One region of the Actinokineospora sp. NPDC004072 genome, then DNA from elsewhere that is predicted to be linked to it. Evidence: riboswitches for the same ligand, from Rfam matches in the RefSeq annotation. Region 1 holds a riboswitch; the other holds the start of a gene.
What was found. Region 1 has a riboswitch for glycine ahead of gcvP (aminomethyl-transferring glycine dehydrogenase). Riboswitches for the same ligand answer to the same signal wherever they lie in the genome.
Positions count from the first base shown of each region.

Region 2: it holds a riboswitch for glycine, as region 1 does, so the genes downstream of both, gcvT (glycine cleavage system aminomethyltransferase GcvT) here and gcvP (aminomethyl-transferring glycine dehydrogenase) in region 1, are expected to answer to the same signal.

Region 1 covers NZ_JBSGHB010000006.1:243,370-249,223, forward strand. Annotated here, with positions in the region: gene gcvP (aminomethyl-transferring glycine dehydrogenase) at 1-2,071, opposite strand, end outside; glycine riboswitch at 2,131-2,250, opposite strand; glycine riboswitch at 2,251-2,355, opposite strand; gene ACWEPX_RS11890 (MerR family transcriptional regulator) at 2,893-3,438, opposite strand; gene ACWEPX_RS11895 (bifunctional nuclease family protein) at 3,665-4,141, opposite strand; gene ftsR (transcriptional regulator FtsR) at 4,266-4,919, opposite strand; gene garA (glycogen accumulation regulator GarA) at 4,925-5,371, opposite strand; gene ACWEPX_RS11910 (CDP-alcohol phosphatidyltransferase family protein) at 5,475-5,854, opposite strand, start outside.
Region 2 covers NZ_JBSGHB010000002.1:304,201-310,054, forward strand. Annotated here, with positions in the region: gene ACWEPX_RS03795 (acyl-CoA dehydrogenase family protein) at 1-531, shown strand, start outside; gene ACWEPX_RS03800 (alcohol dehydrogenase catalytic domain-containing protein) at 552-1,661, shown strand; glycine riboswitch at 1,695-1,787, shown strand; gene gcvT (glycine cleavage system aminomethyltransferase GcvT) at 2,048-3,124, shown strand; gene gcvH (glycine cleavage system protein GcvH) at 3,146-3,526, shown strand; gene ACWEPX_RS03815 (serine hydroxymethyltransferase) at 3,528-4,799, shown strand; gene ACWEPX_RS03820 (L-serine ammonia-lyase) at 4,867-5,854, shown strand, end outside.

The DNA.
Region 1 (5,854 bases):
AACGGGCCAGGCCGATGAGCGCGTTGAGGTTCGCGCCGTCGACGTAGACCTGCCCGCCCGCGTCGTGCACCAGCCCGCACACCTCGCGCACGGTGTCCTCGTACACCCCGTGCGTCGACGGGTAGGTGATCATGATGGCGGCGAGGTCGTCGCGGTGGGCGTCGATGGTGGACCGCAGGTGGTCCATGTCGATGTTGCCCGCGTCGTCGCACTTGACGACCACGACGCGCATGCCGGCCATGACCGCGCTGGCGGCGTTGGTGCCGTGCGCGCTGGAGGGGATCAGGCAGACGTCGCGCTCGCCGTGGCCCTGCGAGCGGTGGTAGGCGCGGATGGCCAGCAGCCCGGCGAACTCGCCCTGGCTGCCCGCGTTCGGCTGGATGCTGACCGCGTCGTAGCCGGTGACCGCGGCCAGCCAGCCCTCCAGGTCGGCGATCACCTTGAGGATGCCCTGGGCGTCCTCGACCGGCGCGAACGGGTGCAGCTCGGCGAAGCCCGGCCAGGTGATGGGCTCCATCTCGGCGGTCGCGTTGAGCTTCATCGTGCAGGAGCCCAGCGGGATCATGCTGCGGTCGAGCGCGACGTCCTTGTCCGAGAGCATGCGCAGGTAGCGCAGCAGCGCGGTCTCGGAGTGGTGGGTGGAGAAGACCGGGTGGGTCAGGTAGTCGCTGGTGCGCAGCAGGCCCTGCGGGAGGGCGTCGTCGGTGCCGGCGTCGAGGGCGTCGGCGTCGGCGGTCACGCCGAAGGCCGACCACACGGCGGCCAGGTGGGCGCGCGTGGTGGTCTCGCCGGTGGAGATGCCCACGTGGTCGGCGTCGACCAGGCGCAGGTTGACCGCCAGCTCGCGGGCGCGGGCGACGACCTCGGCCGCCTTGCCGGGGACCCGGGCGACCACGGTGTCGAAGAAGCCGTCGTGGACGACCTCGACCCCGCCCGCGCGCAGCCCGGCCGCCAGCACGGCGGCCATGCGGTGCACGCGGGTGGCGATGGCCTTCAAGCCCTCCGGCCCGTGGTAGACGGCGTACATCGACGCGACGACGGCCAGCAGGACCTGCGCGGTGCAGATGTTGGAGGTGGCCTTCTCGCGGCGGATGTGCTGCTCGCGCGTCTGGAGGGCCAGGCGGTAGGCCAGGTTGCCGTCGGCGTCGGTCGACACGCCCACGAGGCGGCCGGGGAGCTGGCGCTCCAGACCGGCGGTGACGGCCATGTACCCGGCGTGCGGGCCGCCGAAGCCCATCGGCACGCCGAAGCGCTGGGTGGTGCCGACGACGACGTCCGCGCCAATCTCGCCCGGGGCGCGCAGCACGGTCAGGGCCAGCAGGTCGGCGGCCACGGCCACCTTCGCCCCGCGCTCGTGCGCCGCGGCGATGAGCGCGGCGTGGTCGACCACCGCGCCGGAGGCGCCCGGGTAGGCCAGCAGGACGCCGAAGAAGTCGCCCTCGGGCAGGCCCCCGGCCAGGTCGGCGACGACGACCTCGATGCCCAGCGGCTCGGCGCGGGTCTCGACCACGGCGATCGTCTGCGGGAAGGTGTCGGCGTCGACCACGAACCGGTTCGACTTGGCCCGCCCGGCCCGGCGCAGCAGCGTCATCGCCTCGGCCGCCGCGGTCGCCTCGTCCAGCATGGAGGCGTTCGCCGTGGGCAGGCCGACCAGCTCGGCGACCATCGTCTGGAAGTTGAGCAGCGCTTCGAGCCTGCCCTGGCTGATCTCCGGCTGGTAAGGGGTGTACGCGGTGTACCAGGCCGGGCTCTCCAGCACGTTGCGGCGGATGACGGGCGGGGTGACCGTGCCGTAGTACCCCAGGCCGATCATCGGGTGCAGCGTGCGGTTGCTCTCGGCCAGCGCGCGCAGCTCGGCCAGCGCCTCGGCCTCCGTCGCCGGGGCGGGCAGGTCCAGCCGCAGCCCGTCCTCCCGGATGGCGGCGGGCACGGCCTGCTCGGCCAGCTCGTCCAGCGACCCGACGCCGACGGTGCCCAGGATCCGGTCCAGCTCGGCGGGCCGCGGGCCGATGTGCCGGTCGGCGAAGGGGGTGCCGTGCTCCAGCGCGGCGAGGGGGATGCGGTCGCTCATCGGCGGGCTCCTCAGACGGGCAGTACCGGGTCGGGCCGACGGTACGGGTGTTCCGCCAGCCCTCCCCCTCTGTCCGTGCCCGAGTTGAGGGCGCCTGAGAGCTTCGTCCGCCGCGGCGGACTTGCACCTTCGGCGGGGCCGTGCCGGGGGTACCCGGCCAGCCCGCTTTCCAGAGGTGTCTACCCCGTGCGGTCCTGGGTGCCTGAGAGGTTCCGGGGAGGATTTGCTCCTTCGGCGCCGGGTTGGGCCTGGTGGGGCCCGCCGGACTCTCCCGCGCGGGATCTGCGACGTGGGTGAGTGTAGCTGGAAGGTGGGGGTGGGCCGGTTGGGCGGGCTTGGTGGCGGGCGTCACAGTCCGGTGCTGGCCGCCTGATGGGGCTTGGGCGGCGTTGCTGCCCTGCGTGGCGTGGTTGCGCGGGGTGGCGGGTCGGTGGGTCGTCCCGCGGTTTGGTGGGTGGGTCGCGCGGTTTGGTGGGCGGGTTGCGCGGCTTGGGTGGTGGGTCCGATGGGGTGAACTCGCATTCGCGGGGACCCCTAAGCGAAACGCCGCTTGGGCGTGAAGAGCGGCGATGCGGGCGAAGCCCGTTCACGCCCCCGCAAGTTTAGCGGCGTTTCGCTCCCCGCGAATGCGAGTCCACCCCATCGGACACTTGGGCGGGGGCGCGTTCCTGTTGGGTGGGTGGTTGCGCTGCTATCCGGCGTCTCGGCTTCCTGGATTCCGTGCCGTCCGGCTATCCGGGTGCCATGTCGTCCGGCTTTCCGGGTTTCCGGCTGCCGTGTCGTCCGGCTTCCGCGCCGGTGGCTTGCTTCCCTGGTTCGGGTTAGCCTGCTGACCTGGCTTTTCGGCGTTGGGTCAGTTCGTCGTCGGTGATTACGGCGCCGTCGGCTCGTTCGGCGGGGAATTCGTGGATGGTGCCGGTGATTTCGCGGATGGCGCCGCTGACGGCGATGCCGAAGACGCCCTGGCCGCCGCGGAGGAGGTCGACGACCTCTTCGGGGGAGGTGCACTCGTAGACGGTGGTGCCGTCGCTGAAGAGGGTGATCTTGGCCAGGTCGCGGACGCCTCTGCGGCGGAGGTGGTCTACCGCCACGCGGATGTTCTGGAGGGAGACGCCGGTGTCCAGCAGGCGCTTGACCACCTTCAGGACCAGGACGTCCTTGAACGAGTACAGCCGTTGGGACCCCGAGCCGTGGGCGCTGCGGATGGTGGGCACCACCAGGTCGGTGCGGGCCCAGTAGTCGAGTTGGCGGTAGGTGATGCCCGCGATCTGGCACGCCGCGGGGCCGCGGTAGCCGACCAGCTCGTCGGGCAGCGATGAGTCCGGGAACAGCTCGCCCTGCTCGGCGTCGTCCGCGTGCTCCCCCATTGCGGAACCGTGCTCCAACACGCCTGCCTCCCCTCGTCCGGTCTGGCGACCGGCGAACGAGACCGCCCGTTCCGCTCGGTGGGAACGCCTCGGCCGCGCCACTCGCGCCGGTGGGCTCGCACACCGGCGCGAATCGGCTCGTCTCCGACGGTAAGACGCCCCCGCCCGGGGGTCAACGCGACGCGCGGAGGCGCGCCGAACCGCACGGTCGGAGATGGCCGCGGGGCTAGGTGTCGGCCCCGCGGAAGTCCTCCGGGGAGACCGAGTCGAGGAACTCGCGGAACTTCTCCACCTCGTCCTCCTGCTCGTCGGGGATGACGAGCCCGGCCTCCTGCAGGACGGAGTCCTCGGCGTGGATGGGCACGCCCACCCGCAGCGCGAGGGCCACCGAGTCGCTGGGCCGGGCGGAGACGCGGATGTCGCCGTCGAAGACCAGCTCGGCGTAGAACGTGCCCTCCCGCAGATCCGTGATCCGCACCTGCTCAAGTTCCCGGCCGAGCGCGCCGATGACGTCCTTGAGGAGGTCGTGGGTCAACGGCCGGGCGGGTCGCACCCCCTGCTGCTCCAGCGCGATCGCGGTCGCCTCGACCGACCCGATCCAGATCGGCAGGTACCGATCGCCCTCGGTCTCGCGCAGCAACAGGATCGGCTGGTTGGCAGGCAGCTCCACCCGCACGCCCACCACGCGCATCTCGCTGCTCATCGGGCTCGCCTCCCTCCGCTCGCTGGGGCACCGGCGTCCCGTATCACCGAGCATCGCTTATCGCCTGGCATCGACGCTACCCGCCGAGGGCAGCCGATGCCGGACAATCCGGCGACGGGCTTGATCACTGGCCGGTCACCCGCCGCAAACCGGACTTGACCAACAGCGTATGCAACCCCACCGACAGCCCGGTCAATTCCCGGGCCTGCTCGGCGGCCTTGCGCTGGTCGCGCTGGCGGTACAGCGGGACGACGACCTGCTCCAGCAGGCCCAGCTCCCGGTCCGCCGCGGCGCGGAACGCGCGCAGGTGCCGCGGTTCGAGGCCGTAGCCGCCCAGCGCGGCGGCGATCCGCACGATCTGCACGCCGTCGGGGTCGTAGCGGCCGTTGTCGTCGGGCCGGACCAGGCCGTACTGCTCCAGCTCGGCCATCAGGGCCGGGGACACCCCGGTGTGCGCGATGACCTCCTCGCGGCTGAGCCGGTCGGCGGCGGCGGGCTTGGGCGCGGCGGGCAGGGCGGCGCCTGCGTCCAAGCGCTCGCGGATGACCTTCAGCGGCAGGTAGTGGTCGCGCTGGGCGGCCAGCACGAACCGCAGGCGGGCGACGTCGGCGTCGGAGAACCGGCGGTAGCCCGCCGCGGAGCGCTGCGGGCTGACCAGGCCCTCGGCCTCCAAGAAGCGGATCTTGGAGATGGTGACGTCGGGGAACTCCGGGCGCAGCCGCGCCAGCACCGCCCCGATGGTCGCCCCGTCCCGCGTCGGTCGCCCGACCGCCGACATCGGCCTTACGCGCCCGCGCTCGGGCCGGTCAGGAAGACGAGCCGGAACTTGCCGATCTGCACCTCGTCGCCACCGGCCAGCACGGCCTGGTCGACCGGCTCGCGGTTGACGTAGGTGCCGTTGAGGCTGCCCACGTCGATGACCACGAACTCCCCGCCCTCCCGGCGGAACTCGGCGTGGCGGCGGGAGACGGTCACGTCGTCGAGGAAGATGTCGCTGTCGGGGTGGCGCCCGGCGCTGGTGGTGTCCCGGTCCAGCAGGAAGCGCGAGCCCGCGTTGGGGCCGCGCTTGACCACGAGCAGGGCCGAGCCGTGCGGCAGGGCGTCGACACCAGCGACAGCGGGCTCCGGCGCCGGGGTGGGGGCGCCCTCGTTCAGGAAGTCGGCCCGGAAGACCGAGGTCCGCTCGGGAGACTGCTCCGGCGGGATTCCGGGCCCGTCGTTGGTGCTCACGTGAGCTCTCCTCCTGCTGGGTCGACTCCGTTGAACAGTGCCAAACGTACCGTGCGCGATCAGCAGTGGTGAGGGTGGCTCCCCCGTCCGGCGGGAGATCGTCTCAAGATCGCAACGCGGCGCGGGTCTGCACGAGGTAGAGCAGACCGGACCAGATGAACAGCACCCCGCCCCAGATCGCCAGCGCGTAGGCGAACGGCCGGGCGATCTGGGCGGCCGTCGAACCGCCCTGGGCCAGCAGGAGCAGCGGGAAGGCGTACATCAGGTTGAACGTGGCCGCCTTGCCGATGTAGGTGACCTCCGGCGGCCCGAAGCCGTTGCGCCGCAGCACCGCGATGCACACGCCGACGACGAGGTCCCTGGCCACCAGCGCCACGGCCACCCACAGCGGCACGATGTCGCGCACGACGAACGCGACGATCGTGGCCAGCGTGTAGAGCCGGTCGGCGGCCGGGTCCAGCAGCACCCCGAGCCGGGAGGTCT
Region 2 (5,854 bases), on a different contig from region 1:
TTCGAGGACGTGCGCGTGCCTGCGGCGAACGTGCTCGGCGAGGTCGGCCGGGGCTTCGAGCTGGCGATGGCGTGGATCGGCCGGGGCCGCTACCTGCTGCCCGCCCGCGCGCTGGGCGCCTGCGAGCGGCTGGTCGAGATGGCCATGGCGCACGCCAGCACCCGCGTCACCTTCGGCGCGCCCATCGCCGACCGGCAGGCCATCCAGTGGATGATCGCCGACTCCGCGGTGGAGATCGAGGCGCTGCGCTGGCTGGTGCTGCACGCGGCCTGGCTGGTCGACCGCGGCGCGGACTCCCGGCACGCCCAGTCGATCGCCAAGCTCTACGGCGGGGTCAAGGCCAACGAGATCGTCGACCGCGTCCTGCAGATCCACGGCGGCATGGGCTACACCCGCGAGCTGCCCGTCGAGCGCTGGTACCGCGAGCTGCGGCTGCTGCGCATCTACGAGGGCACCGACGAGATCCAGCGCCGCACCATCGCCCGCAACCTGCTGAAGGGCCACGCGCGGGTGTCGGGAACACTCGGGTGACCACGACGGGAGGAGCGCACATGGTCAGGGCCGCGGTGCTGGCTGAGCAGGGCAAGCAGCTGGAGGTCACCGAGATCGCCCTGGGCGAGCCCGGCCCCGGCCGGGTGAAGGTGCGCATCGCCGCCGCGGGGGTGTGCCACTCGGACCTGTCGCTGGCCGACGGCACCCTGCGCCAGCCCGTCCCGGCCGTGCTCGGCCACGAGGGCGCGGGCGTGGTCGTGGCCGTGGGGGAGGGCGTGAGCAGCGTCGCCCCCGGCGACCACGTCCTGCTGAACTGGTCCCCGCCGTGCCGGGGGTGCTGGTTCTGCGAGGCGGGCGAGCCGCACCTGTGCGAGCGGGCCGACTGGTCGGGCACCCCGCACGCCACCCTCGCCGACGGCACCCCGCTCCACCCGGGCCTGGGCGCGGGCGCGTTCGCCGAGGAGACGATCGTGCCCGAGGGCGGCGCGGTCCAGATCCCCGCGGACATCCCGCTGGCCGAGGCCGCCGTGCTCGGCTGCGCGGTGCTGACCGGCGCGGGCGCGGTGTTCAACACCGCCGCGGTGCGGCCGGGCCAGTCCGTCGCCGTGGTCGGCCTCGGCGGCGTGGGCCTGTCGGTCCTGCAAGCCGCCAGGATCGCAGGCGCCGACCCGATCATCGCCCTCGACGTGCAGGACAAGGCCGATCTGGCCGCGGCCCACGGCGCCACCCACTTCATCCGCTCCGACGAGAAGGCGGGCAAGGCCGTCCGCGCCCTGACCGGCGGCCGCGGCGCCGACGTGGCCATCGAGTGCGTCGGCCACCCCGCGGCGATCCGCACGGCCTGGTCGGCCAGCAGGCGCGGCGGCCACGTCGTCGTGGTCGGGGTCGGCTCGGCCAAGGCCAAGGTCGAGTTCAACGCCCTGGAGCTGTACTGGTTCGGCCGCACCCTCAGCGGCTGCGTCTACGGCGAGATCGACCCCGCCGTGGACGTCCCCCGCCTGCTCGACTGGGTGCGCAGCGGCCAGTTGGACGTGTCCACCCTCATCACCGCGCGCACGGACCTTTCGGGCATCGAGGACGCATTCGCCGAAATGAAATCCGGCCGCGGCGGGCGCACCCTCGTCATCCCGCAGCGGTCGGAACTTCCGTTCGGGATCGCGCTGGACTAGTGTCTGGCCTGCACAACCGCATATCGGGCCGTACGAGCCAGGACGGGAGAGCCCCCGCAAGCGACGCGGGGCACCGAAGGAGCAAACTCCCCGGAAACTCTCAGGTAAAGCTACCGTCCCAGGCCAGGCCACTCTGGAAAGCAGGCGCGCGGTCAGCGCCTCACCCACGGTGCAAGCCGTCTTGAGCGGCGAAGCTCTCAGGTGCCGATGACAGAGGGGGAGTTCCGCCACCGCAGCGGGTCGGCTTGCCGACCCGCGCCCACCGCAGGAGCTCCCATGCCCGACGTCCGCCCGCCTTCGCCGCGCCACCCACCGGTCAGCGGCGCGTCGCCCGCCGTGGCACGCTGCCGTCTCGATTCCCGCGCGTCGAAGGAGCTGCCCACGCCATGAGCACACCGTCCCCGCTGCACGAGGTCCACCAGTCCCTCGGCGCGTCGTTCACCGACTTCGCGGGCTGGTCCATGCCCCTGCGCTACGGCAGCGAGCTGGCCGAGCACAAGGCGGTGCGCACCGCGTCCGGGCTCTTCGACCTCAGCCACATGGGTGAGATCGCGGTGACCGGGCCGCAGGCCGCCCAGGCGCTGGACCACGCGCTGGTCGGCACCCTGTCCAAGGTCAAGCCCGGCCGCGCCCGCTACACCATGCTCTGCGCGGAGGACGGCGGCATCCTCGACGACCTGGTCGTCTACCGGCTGGCCGACGAGGAGTACCTGGTCGTGGCCAACGCCTCCAACGTCGGCACGGTGGCCGCCGCGCTGGTCGAGCGGGCCGCGGGCTTCGACGCCACCGTCACCGACCGCTCCGCCGAGTACGCCCTCATCGCCGTGCAGGGCCCGACCTCGGCGGCCATCGTCGGCGCGGTGACCGGTGCCGCCCTCGACGGCCTCAAGTACTACGCCAGCATGCCCGCCACCGCCGCGGGCCACGACGTGCTGCTCGCCCGCACCGGCTACACCGGCGAGGACGGCTTCGAGATCTACGCCACCCCCGACCAGGCCCCCTCGATCTGGGCAGCCTGCGCCGAGCAGGGCGCCACCCCCGCCGGGCTGGCCTGCCGCGACACCCTGCGCCTGGAGGCCGGGATGCCGCTCTACGGCAACGAGCTGACCGCCGAGCTGACCCCCTTCGACGCCGGTCTCGGCCGGGTCGTGAAGTTCGAGAAGCCCGAGTTCGTCGGCCGGGCCGCCCTGGAGCGCCGCCAGGGGGCCGACCGCGCGCTCGTCGGGCTGCGCGGGGAGGGCCGCCGCGCGCCGCGCCACGGGTACTCCGTGCTCGACGGCGAGTCCACCCCGGTCGGTACTGTCACCAGCGGCGCGCTCTCGCCGACCCTCGGGCACCCGATCGCGATGGCCTACGTCCCCGCCGCCCTCAGCGTGCCGGGAACGGCGTTGACCGTCGACATCCGGGGCGCGAAGGCCCCCGTCGAGGTCGTGGCCCTGCCCTTCTACCAGCGTCCCGCCTGAGCCAGGAGAGTCGACACCGACATGAGCAACCCGCAGAACCTGTCCTACACGGAGGAGCACGAGTGGGTCGACGCGGCCGATCCGGCCGCCGCCACCGTGGGGATCACCGCCTACGCCGCAGGCGCGCTCGGTGACGTGGTGTACGTGCAGCTGCCCGCGGTCGGCGACACCCTCGTCGCGGGCGAGCCGTGCGGCGAGATCGAGTCCACCAAGTCGGTCAGCGAGCTGTACGCCCCCGCCGACGGCGAGGTCGTCGAGATCAACGAGGCGGTGGTCGACACCCCCGAGCTGGTCAACACCGACCCGTTCGGCGACGGCTGGCTGTTCCGCTTCCGGGTCACCGGCGCCCTGGAGCTGCTCGACGCCGACGCCTACGCCGAGCTGACCAAGGAAGAGGGCTGAGATGACCTCCTTCTCCGCCGACCTCGCCGCGGTCGACCCCGAGGTCGCCGCCGCGGTCGACGCCGAGCTGCGCCGCCAGCAGGGCACCCTGGAGATGATCGCCTCGGAGAACTTCGCCCCGCTGGGCGTGCTCCAGGCCCAGGGCTCGGTGCTGACCAACAAGTACGCCGAGGGCTACCCCGGCCGCCGCTACTACGGCGGCTGCGAGCACGTCGACGTGGTGGAGACGCTGGCCATCGAGCGGGTCAAGGCCCTCTTCGGCGCCGAGCACGCCAACGTCCAGCCGCACTCCGGCGCGCAGGCCAACGCCGCGGCGATGATGGCCGTGCTCAAGCCCGGCGACACGATCCTGGGCCTGGACCTGGCCCACGGCGGCCACCTGACGCACGGGATGAAGATCAACTTCTCGGGCAAGCTCTACAACGTCGTGGCCTACCACGTCGACAAGGACACCGGCCTGGTCGACATGGACGAGGTCGCCGCGCTGGCCGCCGAGCACAAGCCGAAGCTGGTCATCGCGGGCTGGTCGGCCTACCCCCGCCAGCTCGACTTCGCCAAGTTCCGCGAGATCGCCGACTCGGTGGGCGCGCTGCTCATGGTCGACATGGCGCACTTCGCCGGGCTCGTGGCCGCCGGGCTGCACCCCAACCCGGTCCCGCACGCCCAGCTGGTGACCACCACCACCCACAAGACCCTCGGCGGCCCCCGCGGCGGCGTGGTCCTGTGCACCAAGGACCTGGCCAAGAAGGTCAACTCGGCGGTCTTCCCCGGCCAGCAGGGCGGCCCGCTGGAGCACGTGATCGCGGCCAAGGCGGTCTCGTTCAAGATCGCGGCGTCGGAGGAGTTCGCCGAGCGCCAGCGCCGCGTGCTGGAGGGCGCCAAGATCCTGGCCGAGCGGCTGTCCCGGCCGGACTGCCGCGAGGTCGGCGTCAAGGTGTCCTCCGGCGGCACCGACGTGCACCTGGTGCTGGTGGACCTGGTGGAGTCGACGCTGGACGGCCAGCAGGCCGAGGACCGGCTGCACTCGGTCGGCATCACCGTCAACCGCAACGCCGTCCCGTTCGACCCGCGCCCCCCGATGGTGACCTCGGGGCTGCGCATCGGCACCCCCGCGCTGGCCACCCGCGGCTTCGACGCCGAGGACTTCACCGAGGTGGCCGACATCATCGCCGTCGCGCTTCGTCCCGACTTCGACGAGGCGACCAAGCAGGCCCTGCGCGAGCGGGTCGACCTGCTGGTCAAGCGCCGCCCGCTCTATCCAGAGCTGGGCTGAGCACGTCCCGGGCGGGGTCGGCGACCCCGGCCCCGCCCGGCACGCGAACCCGGAAGGTCCCAACGTCGTGGCCGTCAGCGTCTTCGATCTCTTCAGCGTCGGCATCGGGCCGTCGAGCTCCCACACCGTCGGTCCCATGCGGGCCGCCCTGATGTTCGTCTCCGCCCTGGACCTGCCCGCGGTGGCGCGGGTGCGCTGCGAGCTGTTCGGCTCGCTCGGCGCGACCGGGCACGGGCACGGCAGCGACAAGGCCGTCCTGCTGGGCCTGGAGGGCGAGCGGCCCGAGGAGGTCGACACCGCCACCGTGCCCACCCGGGTGGCCGAGATCCGCTCGTCCGGGCGGCTGCGCCTCATGGGCGCCCACGAGATCGCGTTCTCCTACGACGACGACCTCGTGCTGCACCGCCGCAAGACGCTTCCCCTGCACCCCAACGGGATGACGTTCGCCGCCTACGACGCCGCGGGCGCCGAGCTGGCCGCGCGGACGTACTACTCCGTCGGCGGCGGCTTCGTCAAGGACGAGTCCTCCGCGGACGGACCGGTGATCTCCGCCGACACCACGCCCGTGGCCTACCCCTTCCGCACCGCCGCCGAGCTGCTGGAGCACTGCGCGTCGTCGGGGCTGTCGATCGCGGGCGTGATGCTGGCCAACGAGCTGTCCTGGCGCAGCGAGGCCGAGGTGCGCTCCGGGCTGCTGGACATCTGGGCGGTCATGCGCGACTGCGTGGCGCGCGGCTGCGCCGCCGACGGCGTGCTCCCCGGCGGGCTGAAGGTGCCGCGCCGGGCCAAGGCGCTGCACGAGAAGCTGCTGGCCGAGGACGGCGCGCACGACCCGCTCTACGTCATGGACTGGGTGAGCCTGTTCGCCCTGGCGGTCAACGAGGAGAACGCTGCGGGCGGGCGCGTGGTCACCGCCCCGACCAACGGCGCGGCGGGCATCATCCCGGCGGTCCTGCACTACTACACCAGGTTCATCCCCGGCGCCTCCGACGACGGCGTGGTCGACTTCCTGCTGACCGCGGCCGCGGTGGGCGTCGTGCTCAAGGAGACGGCCT